DNA from 3 places in the Paenibacillus sp. EKM206P genome. Region 2 is predicted to be linked to each of the others. Evidence: riboswitches for the same ligand, from Rfam matches in the RefSeq annotation. Region 2 holds a riboswitch; each other region holds the start of a gene.
The links. Region 2 has a riboswitch for cobalamin ahead of cobJ (precorrin-3B C(17)-methyltransferase). Riboswitches for the same ligand answer to the same signal wherever they lie in the genome.

Region 1 (5,314 bases), 250 kb from region 2:
TCACCGGATAATCTCGCTGTGTAATCGCATCTATAAAATACTTGCCCAACCCCGGCCATGAAAAAATGGTCTCTACAATCACATTACCTGCCAGCATAAATGATAGATTGGTACCTAGCAGTGTAATTATAGGCAGAACCGCATGCCTAAATATCTCAAAAAACAGGATATGCAAACGTGAAAAGCCTCGAGCCTTCGCTGCTTTCACAAAATTCCGGTCACCCAGCTCCAGCATTTGAGCGCGCAGTACGCGTGCTTGCACAGCTCCCAAACCTGCGCCAAGAGTCAGCGCTGGGAGCACTAGATGTGTCCAGTCCTCCCTTCCCATGGATGGGAGCCAGCCCAAGCGAACGGAGAATAGATAGATCAACAGAAAACCAAACCAAAAAGAGGGGATCGACGATCCCAGCAGGGCGAACAGCCTGCCCAGACGATCCAGTGGGCCGCTGATTTTTAGCGAGGCAGCCAGCCCCAGCCCCAGCGTAAGCACCGTCATGACGGCGAAGCCCGCAGCAGCTAGCTCCACAGTAGCAGGAAGTCTGTTCCACAGTTCGGCTAGCACCGACTCCTTGGATACATACGAAGTGCCCCAATGCCCTGTGAACACATCCCGCAGCCAGTTCACATATTGAATATGAAGCGGTTCGTTTAAGCCCAGTTCCTTTCGTAGCGTCGTCAACGCCTCCTCAGAGGCAGGGATATTATGCGCGGTGAGCAAAATGGTAGCAGGGTCTCCAGGGGCCAGCCGCATCAGTACAAAAGTCAGCGTGGACACCACGAATACAATGATAAGCAGCTGCGCCACACGTTCCAGTATAAAACGAATCATAGGATACGCAGCTCGTTATTCCGCAATATCGGATTGCGCTGTAATGTAGTAATACTCGATCGGATGGGGTGTAAAACCCTCCACCCCTTTTTTCACACCAAACACATTATCAGGATGCACAATGAACGACTGTGGCAAATCCGTATTGATGATATCCAGCGCTTGTAGTGTCACAGCATTACGCTGCGCTGTATCCTTCGCCAGCTTCAAGCTGTTCAGAATACTCTCTAGCGGTTTGGAACTATAACGGCTTACATTGGCTTCGCTTTTCGAAGAATAAAACATGTCCATAAAATATTGCGGCTCTCCTGTATGAGCAGTAAGCATACTGTACATAGCAAAGTCCCAATCGTTTTTGGTCAACGCCTCGTCGATATTTTCCACCTTGCGAATCTTGACCTGGATTCCCTCTTTCAGCAATTGGCTTTGGATGACCTCAGCCATAACAGAGAGCTCCGGACGCTGAGGGAAAGTCAGCAGCGTAACCTCGAACGGCTTGCCTTGCTTAGTCCATGTCCCTTGGGCGTCCTTCTGCCAGCCATCCTTCGTCAACAGTTGCTCTGCCGTTCCGTCCAGCGCTTTACGCTCAACTTTACCGAAGGGAAGAATGCTCGGGAACGGGCTGCTTGCCTCCGTACCGAAGCCCCTCATGACGGCGCTCACAATCGATGCGCGTGGAATCAGGCTGTCCACCACCTTACGGTTCGCCGCATCCTTGAATACTGGCGATTCCATATTGTACACGATCATATGGGTGCGCAAGGACGGAGCTGACAGTACTTGTAACTTGTCGTTCTTTTTCAGTACCTCTGCGTTATCAACCGGAATATCCGTCGCTACGTCCACCTCGCCGGATTGCAGCGCCATCAGGCGCGAATTCCCGTCCGTAATGAACTTCATCGTCGCTTCAGCTAATCGTGCCTTCTCGCCCCAATATCCGTCATAACGCTCTACGACCAAGGATTGGTCCTTGTTGAACGCTTTGACTTTAAAGGCGCCTGTCATCGCTGGGTAACTCTGCTCATCTTTCATTGATGCCACATCCAGTACAATCGTCGATGGATCAGCTAGATTGGACACCAACGCCGCATTTGGCTGGTTTGTCGTGATCTTCAAGGCCAGCGGGCCGCTTACATCAATGGACTTCACATTCAGTAAATCCTTCGCCAGATGGCTTTTCTCAATAGAGCGTAACAAAGACGCTTTTACACTTGCTGCATCCATACTTTTTCCATTATGAAAAGTGACTTTATCCTGCAAGCTGAACGTCCAAACTGTAGGGCTATCCTGCTTCCACTCCTTTGCCAGCCAAGCCACAGGCTCCAGCTTTTCATTCAAACGTACCAGTGTCTCACCTGCACCGGATCGCATCACATCCCAGCTATTATCTCCATGCGGGTCAACGCCTGACGGTTTCCATGTATACGCCATTACCAGCTTTTTATTTGTCGCTGTTTGTTGTGCTGACGCGTTTTCACCCTTGCCGGAGCTATCCGACGTCCTATTGCTGGCACATCCCGAAAGAGCCATAACTGCCAGCAGCAGCATCACCCCTGTACATATCAACCATGAACGCCTGCTACGATTGCTAATCATTCGATGAATCCCCCTCTATCTTGTAAAACCGCATAAAACTAACGCAAAACGCGAAAAAAGCATTCCAGACCACTTAATTAGCAGTCAGAAATGCCTTCAATATAAAATGTCAGAACTCACCTCGAAGCCAACTCCAAAAACATAGAAGGGATCAGATCGGTTTCAGACATTCCGTATGCAGCACGCCTAACCACCTCCCCAGCATCCCGTGGGTCTGACAGTGATGTCAAAACAGGCAGGTCTCCTGACTCCAGGCGTATCTTTCAGGCCTTCCCGGTTCTTCACAATTCCAGTGGCTGTTCTGAAAGCTCCAGCAGTATCCTGCTGATGCCTGTATACAGTGGCGGGCCCGTGTCGGAATCAACCGAACTTCCCTTTTAAGTGAACATGCTCAACAACTATGTACATCGTCTCTACGAAACCCCATACATAGAGTTGTCCGGCTCACACCTGTTTTCTTCCTTTATTTCTTTTCATTACGATCTTATTTTGTTGTCACAGGCTTGTCAATAAAGGCTGCACAATAATTTAAATTTGAACGATAAGGTAGAAACAAGACCTAACCTCCAATTGCGTGCACGCAATTGAAGTGTTAAAATTAGGTATAGAGTAAACCACCGTGTCCGTATACTAAAAAGAGTCTTCGCCGCGCCAACGGCAAAGACTCTTAGGACTTGAAAGGCTGTGGATCACCCACGGCGCGCTGCATAACTAATGGTTAATGCAAACGAAACCCACCGTTAGGGGCCAACCTAATTACGCGGTGGGTTTTCGCTTGTTCCGAAATTTCCGACGCAGCCAGCGATAAAGTTTACGAATACTAAACACCAGGCTTAGTAATGTAACCATCCAACGCAATACATCGTAGCACGACACAAGTGTGACCATCGGCTTCACCCCCTTTCGGGAAGCTGCACCGTGGTCCGAAAACATCCACCACTATTCAAAATCCATAAGGTAAATTATACCATGATATCACCCACCACTCTAGCAAATTCTTCTAGTAAGTAAACTGGAAAACGCACCAAATTAGAGCTACCTATTTCATCCCGCAGTTTATCTATATATCCCCAGACAGCAAGGGTATCTACTATCTGGATAACCCCATGCCAAAAAGCCGGAAAAGAGGCATACGGCCTCTCTCCGGCTATCTTTATTCCTAATCATCAAACCTTCTGTGGAACCTCCTGAACCGTCACGCTTTTGACCGATTCCCCTTGTTTTCTCGTCAAAACGATGTTCAAGACAATCGCTGTAATCGAGCCCGAAACAATACCATTTTGCAACAGCATTTTGGCAAAGCTCGGCAGCTGGTCGAACATTTGTGGCAGAACGGCAGAACCTAGGCCCACAGCAATACTGCATGCTGCGATCAGCAGATTGCTTTCCTTTCGCAGATCCACTTCTGACAAAATAGACATGCCTGATGCAGCGACCGAGCCAAACATAACGATCATCGCCCCGCCCAGCACAGCGTTAGGAATCACTGTCGTTAAAGCAGCCAGCTTAGGCAGCAAACCGAGAACAACCATGATACCGCCCGCAGCAAAAATAACGTTCCGCGATTTGACGCGTGTGAGCGAGATCAGACCCACATTTTGCGAGAAGGCTGTATAAGGAAACGCGTTAAAAATACCCCCAAGCATAATCGCAAGTCCTTCCGAACGAAGTCCATTGACGATCTGCTTTTGCTCTACCTTTTGATCAATCGCCTTGCCTACTGCCAGATAAACACCCGTAGACTCGACCATGCTGACAATATTGACGATAACCATCGTACAAACTGCCATAATGCTAAACTCTGGCTTACCAAAATAAAATGGCTCCGCAACACTCACCCATGACGCATCTGCCACGGGAGCAAAATGCACCATTCCCATCGCATAAGCAACCACCGTGCCTGCAAACAGACCGATGAGCACGGAAATCGAGCGCATAAAGCCCTTTGCCAACCGATTCACAAGCAGAATAACCAATAATGTAACCAGCGCCAGCAGCAAATTACGCGGCTGTCCAAAATCCGCGCTGCCCTGGCCACCTGCTACATTGTTCATCGCCACCGGAATAAGGGATAGACCGATAATTGTAACGACCGAACCCGTAACGACCGTCGGGAAAAAGCGTAGCAGCTTGCCATACAGCGGTGCCGCAAGCACCACGAATATACCAGACAAAATAATGGCACCGTACGCTGTCGCCAAATTTGAGGTCGAAGCAATCGCGATAATGGGGCCTACTGCCGTAAACGTACAGCCTAAAATGACAGGCAGTCTACTACCGAAAAAGCGTGTGCCCATAATTTGTAATAACGTAGCAATCCCGCAAGTGAACAGATCGGCAGCCACCAAATAAGCCATCTGGGCTGGAGTCAGGTGCAATGCTCCCCCTACAATTAGAGGTACAGCAATGGCTCCAGCGTACATCGCCATGACATGCTGGAAGCCCAGTGCGAATAACTTTTGTTTACTTAACATCCCACATTCTCCTTAACAGGAGCAATTACTACGCCAGCTTCCTCTATAAAATCGACCTCGCCTGGTGCCATGGAAGCGATACGCGCAAGAGAACGTACGGCGATGCCTCTTTGCTCCAACAGTCCACGGCCTTCCTGGAAGCTCTTCTCAATCACACAGCCAACCCCGGCCAGCTCCGCTCCTGCTTCCTTTACAATATCCGTAAGTCCGACCAATGCTGCACCAGTTGCCAAAAAATCATCTACGATCAGCACATGGTCGCTGGCATCAAGGTATTTTTGGGAGATACTCACCTGATAGGTTTCCTGCCGAGTGAACGAATGAACCTCTGCGAAGTATACCTGCTCATTCAGCGTGATGGCCTTCTTTTTCTTCGCATAAATGAACGGGACCCCCAAGGCAATAGCAGTAGCCA
Region 2 (5,314 bases):
GTGATCATGATGGTCGTGCTCATGTGTATGATGGTGGTGGTGATGTTCATGTTCATGTTCATGTTCATGATGATGATCGTGGTCATGATCGTGGTGATGATGGTGGTGCTCCTGCGCCTCCAGGCGGAACTGGCAGTTATCACAATTGGCTGTAACCTTGCCGAACAAACCTTCCTTAGCTCGCTCCAGCACCAGTTCAACCAATTGAGGATGGAAACCAAAATATCCGCCCATCTCCACTTGTAATGCAGGGTGAGCCTCGGCAAATTCCTGGGTCATTTCTCCGATGCGTTTAATCAGCACACCCGTGAACAGAAAATAGGGAAGCACGATAATCTTTTTGGCCCCCAATCGTACACAACGCTCCAATCCATCGGGAAAGGAAGGCTGCGTCACACCGATAAAACTGCTCTCTACCCATGTATAAGGAAGCTTCTCCCACAGCATACGGGTGATTTTGAAAAAGTCACTGTTCGCATCTGGATCGCTACTTCCGCGTCCTAATACAAGTACCGCCGTTTCCTCGTCAGATACTTCGACAGATGCCTCTACAGCGCTATTCATCCCCGCTGGAACTGCAACCGGACGGGCCTCTTTCAAGCGGCTTAGCAGAATGTTGACGATTTTCTCGTGAACACCAATCGGACGTCCGTATACAAATTCCACCTGCGGATATTTCGCCTTTGCCCGGTCAATAGCCATCGGAATATCAATTTTGGCATGTACCGCTGCGAACAAGATAATCGGAATAAGAACGACACGTGTTGCCCCTTTCTCCACACAAGTTTGCATCCCATCAGCAATGCTGGGACGTGCCAGCTCCAAGAAACAGGTTTCCACGCACATATCCGGTACCCGATCTGCCACTGCCTGTGCAAATTCCAGCAGTTCCTGGTTCCCCTCCGGGTCCCGACTTCCATGTCCAACCAACAATATTGCATCCACTGCTGTTGTTTCCTCCTCTTTAATAGGGATAGCCTGCATGACGCCCTATTTTATATATATGCTTGTATCCCGTTCATCAGGCCTTCAGTCCATTAATCACCACAAACCGCATTCACTTCTACCGTTACTGGTGCATCTTCATGCCGGAACCCCGCAACGACACCTACACGCTTAAAAAATTTATGAAAGCGCTCATTCGGATGCCCTTTTTCCTTATATTCAGCGATGACGTTCTCCACGATGTCCGTAATTTGATCACCCGGAATTCCTTCCGCTACAGGCTGAGCGGCATGAGCATTGCGGCCGAATTTTTTGCCACCGAGGAAGAGATCGTACCCACCCTTGCGATAGACGATTCCGATATCCTCTAGTACGGCTCCATAGCAGGCCATACCGCATCCGTTCAAAGCAATGCTCGTTTCCTTGGGTGCCTGTAATCCACCAAGTACAACCTGTAAATGCTCAGCCACAGGCACAGCGTCATCCTTCTCCATATTGCAGAAGTCGCACGCCTTTACCTTAAACACATCGCCAACCGGCATGACAATGAATCGTTCATCCCGCAGCCGCCCGACCAGTTCCTCGGGGTCTGCACACGGCACGCGCAGCACGATCTGATGATCCGGCGTGTATTCCAGCTCGCCATCATCACCCGCTACCTCGGCGAGCAGCGCCATCTGGCGAGCGGTGAACTTCTTGTTTCCCACACCCGGGGAAACACCCACCTCAAACAGCGCAGGCTTGCCAAAGCCGCCTGTCGCCATCCCGGCCGCGGCCCCTGCTCCGGCCACCGCCGACGTTCCGGCGGTGCTCTTGGCGGTAGGCGCTTGCCCGCTCCAGCGAGCGTTGGCTTCGCCAGGCAGCTTGCCGCCGACAGCGAGGCGGCTTAGCGCCTCTGCCGCCAGCGATGCCGGGGCCGTGCCGGTTTGCACAGCAGTTGTTGCCTGCACAGCAGCCATCGCTTGCGGGCGTGCCTGCGTCGCAACCGCAGCGCCGCTCGCGGAGGGTCCAGCGGGCGTAGTCGGGGCTGCTCCTGCCTGCGGTGTACCCTCTTGCGCTCCCAGCGACCACGGCTCCGCTTCCGTGCGGAGACGCTGATGCGGCTTGAGCGCCTGCTCGGTCGCATCCAACGTGTATTTGCGCTGATATCCGCGCGGAGTCACGATCAAACCGTCATACACCATCGTCGAGGAATTGCCGATGATTACAGTCGTCAGCATCCCGATGTCATGGTTCAGCATATCTTCCAGCGTCGTTACAATAACTTGCTGACGTTCACGATAAGCGCTCTTCACTAGCCCAACCGGAGTCTGCGGATCACGGTAACGCAGCAAAATGGACTGCGTCTCCACAATCTGGCGGGTACGCCGACCACTGCGCGGGTTGTATAATGCAATCACAAAATCAGCCGAAGCCGCAGCTTCTACACGCTTTACGATCGTTTCCCACGGGGTCAGATGATCACTCAGACTAATCGTGCACGCATCATGCATCACTGGCGCCCCCAACAGTGAAGCACAGGACTGTATAGCCGAGATCCCCGGTACGACTTCTACCTCAACCCCGCCCTCGCGTCGCCAGCCTTTTTGCATCAGCACTTCGTACACCAGCCCTGCCATACCATAGACTCCCGCATCTCCACTGGAAATGACAGCTACCTTCTTGCCCATCTCTGCTTGGCGAACCGCCTCCTGCGCACGGCTCACTTCCTCTGTCATCCCTGTGCGTACAATCTCCTGTCCGTTCAACAGCGGACGGATCAAATCAACGTAGGTATTGTAGCCGATAATGACCTCACTTTCGTCCAGCGCATCCAGCGCCCGTTTTGTGATATGTTCCATATCTCCTGGTCCAAATCCAATCACCAACAATTTTCCTAATGGGCTCATCGTACTCCTCCTATTCATCCTTTTCAGGGCAGCTATCCTATCTATTTCAATGATTTATGCACATCGTGTAACTTAAAAAAACCCCATCCTGCCCGGATGGGGTTTCTATGTACGTATCTCTCATCAGACGAACAAACAGCGTAAGAAGACACGATTTGTCTTCCTCCAGCCTGCCGTTGTTTTCCATCTGTCTGTTTACGCTTCAAACGCTGCTGCACGTTCATATCCACGCAAACCTCTAGCCAACATGGAAAAAGCAACGTGTGCCTGATTTCCTGATTTCGTACACCCATCCTCTCCGCGAAGGTTAACGGTGCATACAGATCAAGGTAGGTCTCCTGGCTTGGCATCAACGGATTCTTTCGTCTTCCCCGTTTTTCACGAGTGACCAATTAAAAAAATCCTCTTCCTTACAGTGGCGGGACCGCTCGGGATTTGCACCCGATTCCCTGTTACCCTTTGCTCAACCGCAAAGGCACCTTGTCTGTCCGCTATTTGATTATGGGTCTTATCATAACCTTGCCTCAATCAGTTGTGCAAGCACGAAAAAAGCTTTATTTCAAGTTCTGTGCTTTATTTTTTAACATATGTAGCAATTCGTCCGGGTCTGCGGAGATGCTCAGTAGCGCTGGATGCTCACTCCCGGTAAACCCCTCTTGCACACTATGACGCACCATTTCTACTAACGGGTCAAAATATCCATTCACATTCAGCAGCCCAATGGGCTTGCGATGAATGCCGATTTGCGCCCAGCATAGTACCTCGAACAGCTCTTCAAAGGTTCCCAAACCACCCGGAAGGGCAATAAAAGCATCGGCCATCTCGCTCATTGCCGCTTTACGCTCATGCATGCTTGCTACCTCAATAAATTCGGTAACTCCCCGATGAATGATCTCTGCATCAAATAACAGGGTGGGCATAATGCCAGTGACCTGACCGTCACCCGCCAGCATTCCATCTGCCACCTCTCCCATTAGCCCCCTGCTAGAGCCGCCATAGATCAGACGGATATGATGGCGAGCCATGGCTTCTCCCAGTTTGCCTGCTGCCTCAACATATACCGATAAATGTCCAGGTCTGGACCCGGCAAATACGCAAATAGAATTCATTAACGTCTCAGCTCCTGTCCTAAGTAGCATCGAAACTTATTCATTATATTAGATAAACATTTTCGCTATAACAAAAATCTTTGTCGATGCATGTCCAACAAAAAAAGATAAAGACCTCGTAGGCCCTTATCTTTATTTTACTCTGTATCCCGAAATATAAGTTCATTTTTTAGCATCTGCATTTATAATTTTGATCTCATTTCAATGACCATTCACGATCTTCAGACCACAGCCATGCACCGAATCGTTATGTTCAAAATATTTGCCCAGCTCCACCATCATCGCGCCCATGCGCTCTTCGGTTGGAAACACGACTCGATCAATCCCTTCTTCCACAATGGACTGTGCAGTCACCTTCCCTACGGATACAGCAATCACATCCTCACGAAAAGCTTCCAGTAAATCCTCGATTCGATTTTGCTCTCTGGCATATTGGGCCAAAAATCGAATTTGCGGACCACTCGTGAATGTAACGGCATCAACATTACGATGGATAACATCCTCCAGTAACGCCTGCAATTTTGCTTCCTCAGGTGGGATATGCTTATAAGGAAGTACCTGGCGGGTCACTGCCCCCTGCTCGTCCAGCCATTTTACCAACCGTGGGGCTGGATCGCCATGCAGTTGCAACAGCACTTCCTTCCCCTTCAGATCGTATGGGGCGAAAGCTCCTGTCAATCCGATCAAACTTCCGTCCTCGTCTCGTACTGCTGGCGTAAAGCCACGCTTTTTGAGTCCATTGACCGTCTTGTAGCCCCGCGCTGCAATGTTGGAGGATTGCAGCAACTCTATAATCTGCTCAGCCACGCCCATATCCTCTGCCATATCGAACAGGGCATCCAGCCCCATGCCTGTCGTGAAGATGTACCAGTCCGGAGGGTTCTTTACCCACGATACAACAGCGTTGCGCAGCTCGATATCATCTAGAAAAACAGTGCCCTGGGCCGGACGATGTACTGGCTCCCCTCCCATCTTCACAACTAGCAGCGCCATTTCGTCTGCTTTACGGGGACCAGCAAGAGCGACTCTCTTACCTGCCATGCGTTGTGCCATTCTGTTTCCTCCCTAGTAGAAGTCGTATTTCTTTCTACCAAGTATACAATCAGAGGGGTAAAAGACAAATAAGAATTACTTTTTCGATGAATACAGGAATCTTATAAGTGGGTGTGTCCTGTTCTGTCTCCCTGCCGGCTTTCTAGCTGACTACTGCTATCCCGCTCTCCGTTAGATGCCTTATCATCTCCGCCTTTCCCTTTAGATTTGGGTCGGAGCAACATCCATAGTACCAAGGGCATAAGTACAAAAAAAATGATCATCACCGCGGTCCACTCCCGGCTGAAATCAAAAACTTGCACGATGTTGGAGAACAGC
Region 3 (5,314 bases), on a different contig from region 2:
CACTGTGATTCGCTATCCAGACCCTGGGCATCGGAATTTTAAAAATATGCTCGCACGGCGACTGCATGTTCCACCGGAGTCGTTAAGTATCGGAAACGGAGCGGCTGAGAGCATGGCGCTCTTGTTATTGGGACTAGCTCCTAAGCGTGTGGGTACAGTGGAGCCGTGTTTTTCGGAATATGCCGAGCTGGCTGGCAAATTCGGAGCTGAGGTCAACCGGGTGTATGGGAAGGCCTCGCTTCAATGGAAGGCGGACGTGGAGGACATCCTTCAGCTCATGGAGCAGGTAGATGTTTTGTTCCTCGGGCAGCCGAATAATCCAAATGGCGTCCAATATAGTGAGCAGGAGCTGTGCGAGCTGGCAGAGGCGGCTGGCACAACGGGTACTGTGCTGGTGGTGGATGAAGCATTCATTGATTTTATTCCGCTGGAACGGCGAATCTCACTGCTGCCTGTGCTGGATCGCTATCCTCATGTGATTTTGATCCGGTCAATGACCAAATTTTATGCCATTCCTGGCCTACGATTGGGTTATGCGATTGCTCATCCGGACTATATCCGGCGAATGACGGCCAAACAGGTGACCTGGAGTGTGAATGGATTGGCGTTGCTGGCTGGCGAGGCGTGTTTGAGAAGTGGGCAAGCATATGAGCACCAAACACAGGAGCTGATTGCTGCGGAGCGCAACCGTCTGTTAACCGGCTTGGCGGAATGGGGCTGCGGTGTCGTTCCCGGTGAAGCCAATTACGTGCTGGCAAGGGCGCCGGGTACGTGGAGTGCATCGGCTATTCAGCAGGCGCTTGGACAACGCGGAGTTCTTATACGTAGCTGTGCTATGTATCCGGGACTGACGACGAGCCATTTTCGGATTGCGGTCAAGGATGCAGAAGCCAACGACAGGCTGCTATCTGTATTGGGTGAAGTGCTGGAGGAGGAACAGCGGCTTGACAGTTAGCTTGATTATCCTGGCAGCCTACCTTTTGGACAGGATGATCGGTGATCCGAGGTGGTTGCCGCATCCAGTCATCGGTATGGGACATGCCATTTCGGCATTGGAAAAATTGATTCGCCGCCAGGTCCGAAGTGACCGGGGGCTGAAACGTGCGGGTATACTGCTTCCACTCATTGTGGCGGGAGGCTCCTTTGCGCTCGCCTGGGCGCTGTTGCACTTGCTTGCCTGGATTCATCCGTGGTTATCTGTCGGCGCAGAAATAGTGCTGATTGCGACCACGATTGCTTCCAAAGGACTAAAGGATGCAGGAATGGCAGTCTACCGAGCGTTGCAGGCGGATGACCTGGCTGCGGCACGGCGGGAGCTGGGCATGATAGTCGGGCGGGATACGCAGCAACTTGATGAGCCTGAGATTGTACGCGGTACGGTTGAAACGGTCGCTGAAAATATCGTGGACGCGATTATTTCCCCGCTTTTTTATGCCTTGATCGGGGGAGCACCCTTGGCGCTGGCTTATCGTGCTGTGAATACGCTCGATTCCATGGTTGGCTACAAAAATGAAAAGTATCTGCATTTAGGCTGGGCTTCAGCACGTCTAGATGATGTGGCTAACTACATTCCAGCACGCCTGACAGCGGCAATGCTTGTGATAGCGGCGTTGATGTACAAACGAGATGCTGCAAGAAGCTGGCGCACAGTCAAGCGAGACGCTCGTCTGCACCCAAGTCCGAACAGTGGCTTCCCGGAATCGGCTGTTGCTGGTGCATTGGGGATTCGTCTTGGAGGATATAATGTGTATCATGGCGTGCGCTCCTTTCGTGCATACATGGGGGATTGGATACGACCGCTAGAGTCGAAAGATATACGGCATACGATCCAGCTGATGTTCGCCGTGTCCAGTATGTTTGTAGGATTGTGTTTGTTAGGAGCCGCAGGTTGTTTTGCCTTGGGATGGGTGCGGTGAGGGTGAGGAGTGACACACTGAATAATGATCGAGCAGGAAGTGACATTTCTTGAAACAAGATATAGCAGCAAAAAGGACAGTAGAATACGCACAAAGACCGAACTCACAGGAGGATAAGGTGCCGTATGATGCTAAAGAAGATCTGCATTGGGATATGGAGCTCGTGTTAGTTCGTCACGGCACAACCTTATGGAACAAGGAACGTCGATATCTGGGACACTCCGACTTAGGTTTGCTACCGGGGGCAGAGCAGGAATTAAAGCCTTTGCAGGAAAAATTGCAAGGTCAGTCCTTTGCTCGAATCTATTGCAGCGACTTAATGCGATGTCGCCAGACCTTGCAGATCATTGTGCCGGAATCAGAGTTGACGTCTGGGCGTTCCCTATCTACTATGCCTCCTATGATGGAACCATGTCTGCGAGAGCTTCATTTTGGCGAGTGGGATGGAAAAACGTATGACATGCTCAAGGATGTGTCGTTGTATCGGGCTTGGATTGATGAGCCGCAACGGATCACCCCACCTGGTGGAGAGTCTTGGACAGATTTTGTAAATCGTCTGCGCAAATTTCTTGACTCTCTGTATGAATGGCGTGTTGCTATGGAAGTTCAACCCATGGATTTGACTGCTACGTCGCCCTCTGTTTTGGTCGTTACGCATGGTGGCGTAATTCGTCAGCTAGCTTGCATGCTGATACCGGGCCATGATTTTTGGAGTCTGAATCCGAAGCCGGGAGAAGCATTAAGGATTCAATTGAGGCTGGCAGGACCGCACAATTACATAGCGGAAATGCTTCCTCATTAGGTTAGACACCAGCGGATAAAGAGGCTGTTTGGGTTGTAAGCCGCCTCATTTTAACCTATAATCATCAAGTAAAAGAACGGCTTGACTACCACTACATCAAATATCCAGCAGACGAGGTCGGCGCAGCGTGATGAAACTATGGTTTCCCTCCCTGCGCTGTTAAAAGGGAAGTCGGTGTGAATCCGGCGCGGTCCCGCCACTGTAAATGGAAACATGCCCGTTAGTCCTCTTTATATGTTACTAAGCATATGAAAGAATTTCAGGACATGTATTTTACCATAAGTCAGGATACCTGCCCGTCCGCCTGTCACCATAATCCTTCGAGGAAAGGATGACGTGTTCGCAGTGACTGTCCATGCGGAAAGAAGCTGCCGCCTGCGCACGATCTGCGCTAACGTGACCCCTGTGTCCTGATATGAGGATGCGGGGGTTTTTGATAGGAAAAAAGGCTAGATTTAGAAGATATCTGATGATGTTCAAGTAACGCTCTTAACGATTTATTTATGAAGGGGTGCAAATCATGGCAGGAAAAAAAATAAAGGTGTGGACAACAGGTCTATTGGCTCTGATTTTGGCAGTTGTGCTGAGTGCATGTGGCGCTAATGGAAAAAATGCAGAAAATAAAGAGGGTCAGGCTTCTTCACAGCAGCCGGGACAGGCAGTAAACGCACAAGAGCCTCCGGGCAAAACGGTTTACCCGCTCACAGTTAAAGATGCAACAGGACAGGAATTTACATTCAAAAAAGCGCCGGATAAAATCGTTTCCGTCTCCCCGGCAGAAACCGAGGCGTTGTTCGCCATTGGGCTGGATAAGGAAATTGTCGGCGTCTCCGACTACTCTGATTACCCGGAAGCAGCTACGAAAAAGCCTAAAGTGGGCGGTATTATGAAACCGAACGAAGAGGCGATCATTGCTGCGAACCCGGAAGTCGTTTTTGCAGGGATATCACTTAGTGAACAGGCTACGACCAAGCTGCGCGACATGGGAATTATGATTTTTAAAACGGAACCGAAGACAGTGGAAGATGTCATGGCTAACATCGAATTGTATGGGAAAATCACCGATCATCAGAGAGAAGCAAGAGCGGTGACTGACAAGATGAGAGCAGATGTAGCAGAAGTAAAAGAAGGAATTAAAAATATCGGTAAAGGGCAGAAGCTGCGGGTATACGTCGAGTTTTCACCAGGCTGGACAGTGGGTAAAGGCGAGTTTATGGACGAGCTGATTACGTTGGCGGGCGGCGAAAATGTAGGTGCCACGCAGAAGGGGTGGTACCAAATCAGTGAGGAAAATATTATTGCTGCGAACCCTGACGTGATTTTGTACAGCAAAAGTGTCAAGGACGACAAAACGGGCCAGACGCTCGGTGATATCATTAAAGCTCGCAGTGGATGGGATCAAATATCGGCTGTTCGCCACAACCGGGTGTTTGCCGTGGATGATAATTTGATCAGTCGTCCGGGTCCACGCGTAACGGAAGGTCTCAAGGAAGTGGCCAAGGGCGTGTATCCTGAAATTTTCAAATGAACCGTAAACTGATCGGCTTTGGAGGGACAGGTCTTGTCCTGCTGTTGCTGACGCTGCTGCTCTGTCTTGGCATCGGCTCGGCCAAGCTTCCGGTCAGCCAAATCACGGGCATTCTGGTTAACCACCTACCGTGGTTAGGCGATACGTTTACACCGGATTGGAATACATCCTCAGAGCAGATTATTTTGAAGGTCAGATTGCCACGAGTGTTACTGGGAATGTTGGTAGGAGCAGCGCTGGCGCTGGCGGGAGCCGGATTTCAGGGTGTGCTGCGTAATCCTTTGGCTGATCCGTATACACTGGGGGTATCCTCGGGGGCTTCGGTAGGAGCGGCAGTACTGATTTATTGGGGCCTTCAATTTTCATTTGTTGGCATATGGACGCTGCCGCTAGTGGCATTTACGACCGGAATGCTTACGCTGTGGATGGTGCTGACGTTGGCACGGGAAGGTGGGAAAATTCCGACACAAAGTCTCATTTTGTCGGGTGTGGTGATGCAATCCTTTCTGGGAGCGGTTGTTTCCTTTCTGACAGCCATGTCGAAGGAGACGGTCAATGAAATATTGTACTGGACGATGGGAAGTCTTAGTCTGCGCGGTTGGTCATATACAGGAATCCTTTTACCTTATGTGGTCATAGGGCTGGTATTTCTATGGAACCGGGCACGTGTGCTGAATATTTTGGCTTTGGGTGAACGTCAGGCGGCGCACATGGGAGTTCATGTAGATGCGACGAAGCTATCTGTTCTGATTATTTCCACGCTGCTGACAGCAGCCGCTGTCTCGGTGTGTGGCGTGATTGGCTTTGTTGGACTCGTTGTACCGCATATCATTCGTCTGGTGACAGGTCCTGATTACCGTATGATTGTTCCATTATCTGCGCTCGGCGGAGCTGTTTTTATGGCTTGGGCAGATACGGCGGCTCGCACATTGTTAGCCCCCACAGAAATTCCTCTGGGCGTGATGACGGCCTTTGTTGGGGCACCGTTCTTCGCATATCTCCTGTACCGAAACAAGAAGCTGCGCAGGGGGGGACTGCTGTGACAGAACAAAGTGAATCACAGAAGGT

Region 1: another riboswitch for cobalamin. It lies ahead of G9G53_RS04595 (ABC transporter substrate-binding protein); the one in region 2 lies ahead of cobJ (precorrin-3B C(17)-methyltransferase).
Region 3: another riboswitch for cobalamin. It lies ahead of G9G53_RS01805 (ABC transporter substrate-binding protein); the one in region 2 lies ahead of cobJ (precorrin-3B C(17)-methyltransferase).

The regions. Positions count from the first base shown of each region.
Region 1 is NZ_JAAMNQ010000002.1:188,154-193,467, reverse strand. It holds gene nikB (nickel ABC transporter permease) at 1-829, opposite strand, end outside; gene G9G53_RS04595 (ABC transporter substrate-binding protein) at 845-2,425, opposite strand; cobalamin riboswitch at 2,643-2,840, opposite strand; gene G9G53_RS04590 (nucleobase:cation symporter-2 family protein) at 3,592-4,899, opposite strand; gene G9G53_RS04585 (xanthine phosphoribosyltransferase) at 4,893-5,314, opposite strand, start outside.
Region 2 is NZ_JAAMNQ010000002.1:433,846-439,159, reverse strand. It holds gene G9G53_RS05715 (sirohydrochlorin chelatase) at 1-945, opposite strand, end outside; gene cobJ (precorrin-3B C(17)-methyltransferase) at 1,038-2,834, opposite strand; cobalamin riboswitch at 3,146-3,331, opposite strand; gene G9G53_RS05705 (LOG family protein) at 3,389-3,943, opposite strand; gene G9G53_RS05700 (uroporphyrinogen-III synthase) at 4,145-4,996, opposite strand; gene G9G53_RS05695 (GerAB/ArcD/ProY family transporter) at 5,098-5,314, opposite strand, start outside.
Region 3 is NZ_JAAMNQ010000001.1:369,419-374,732, forward strand. It holds gene cobD (threonine-phosphate decarboxylase CobD) at 1-955, shown strand, start outside; gene cbiB (adenosylcobinamide-phosphate synthase CbiB) at 945-1,916, shown strand; gene G9G53_RS01800 (histidine phosphatase family protein) at 1,966-2,718, shown strand; cobalamin riboswitch at 2,841-3,032, shown strand; gene G9G53_RS01805 (ABC transporter substrate-binding protein) at 3,239-4,246, shown strand; gene G9G53_RS01810 (FecCD family ABC transporter permease) at 4,243-5,289, shown strand; gene G9G53_RS01815 (ABC transporter ATP-binding protein) at 5,286-5,314, shown strand, end outside.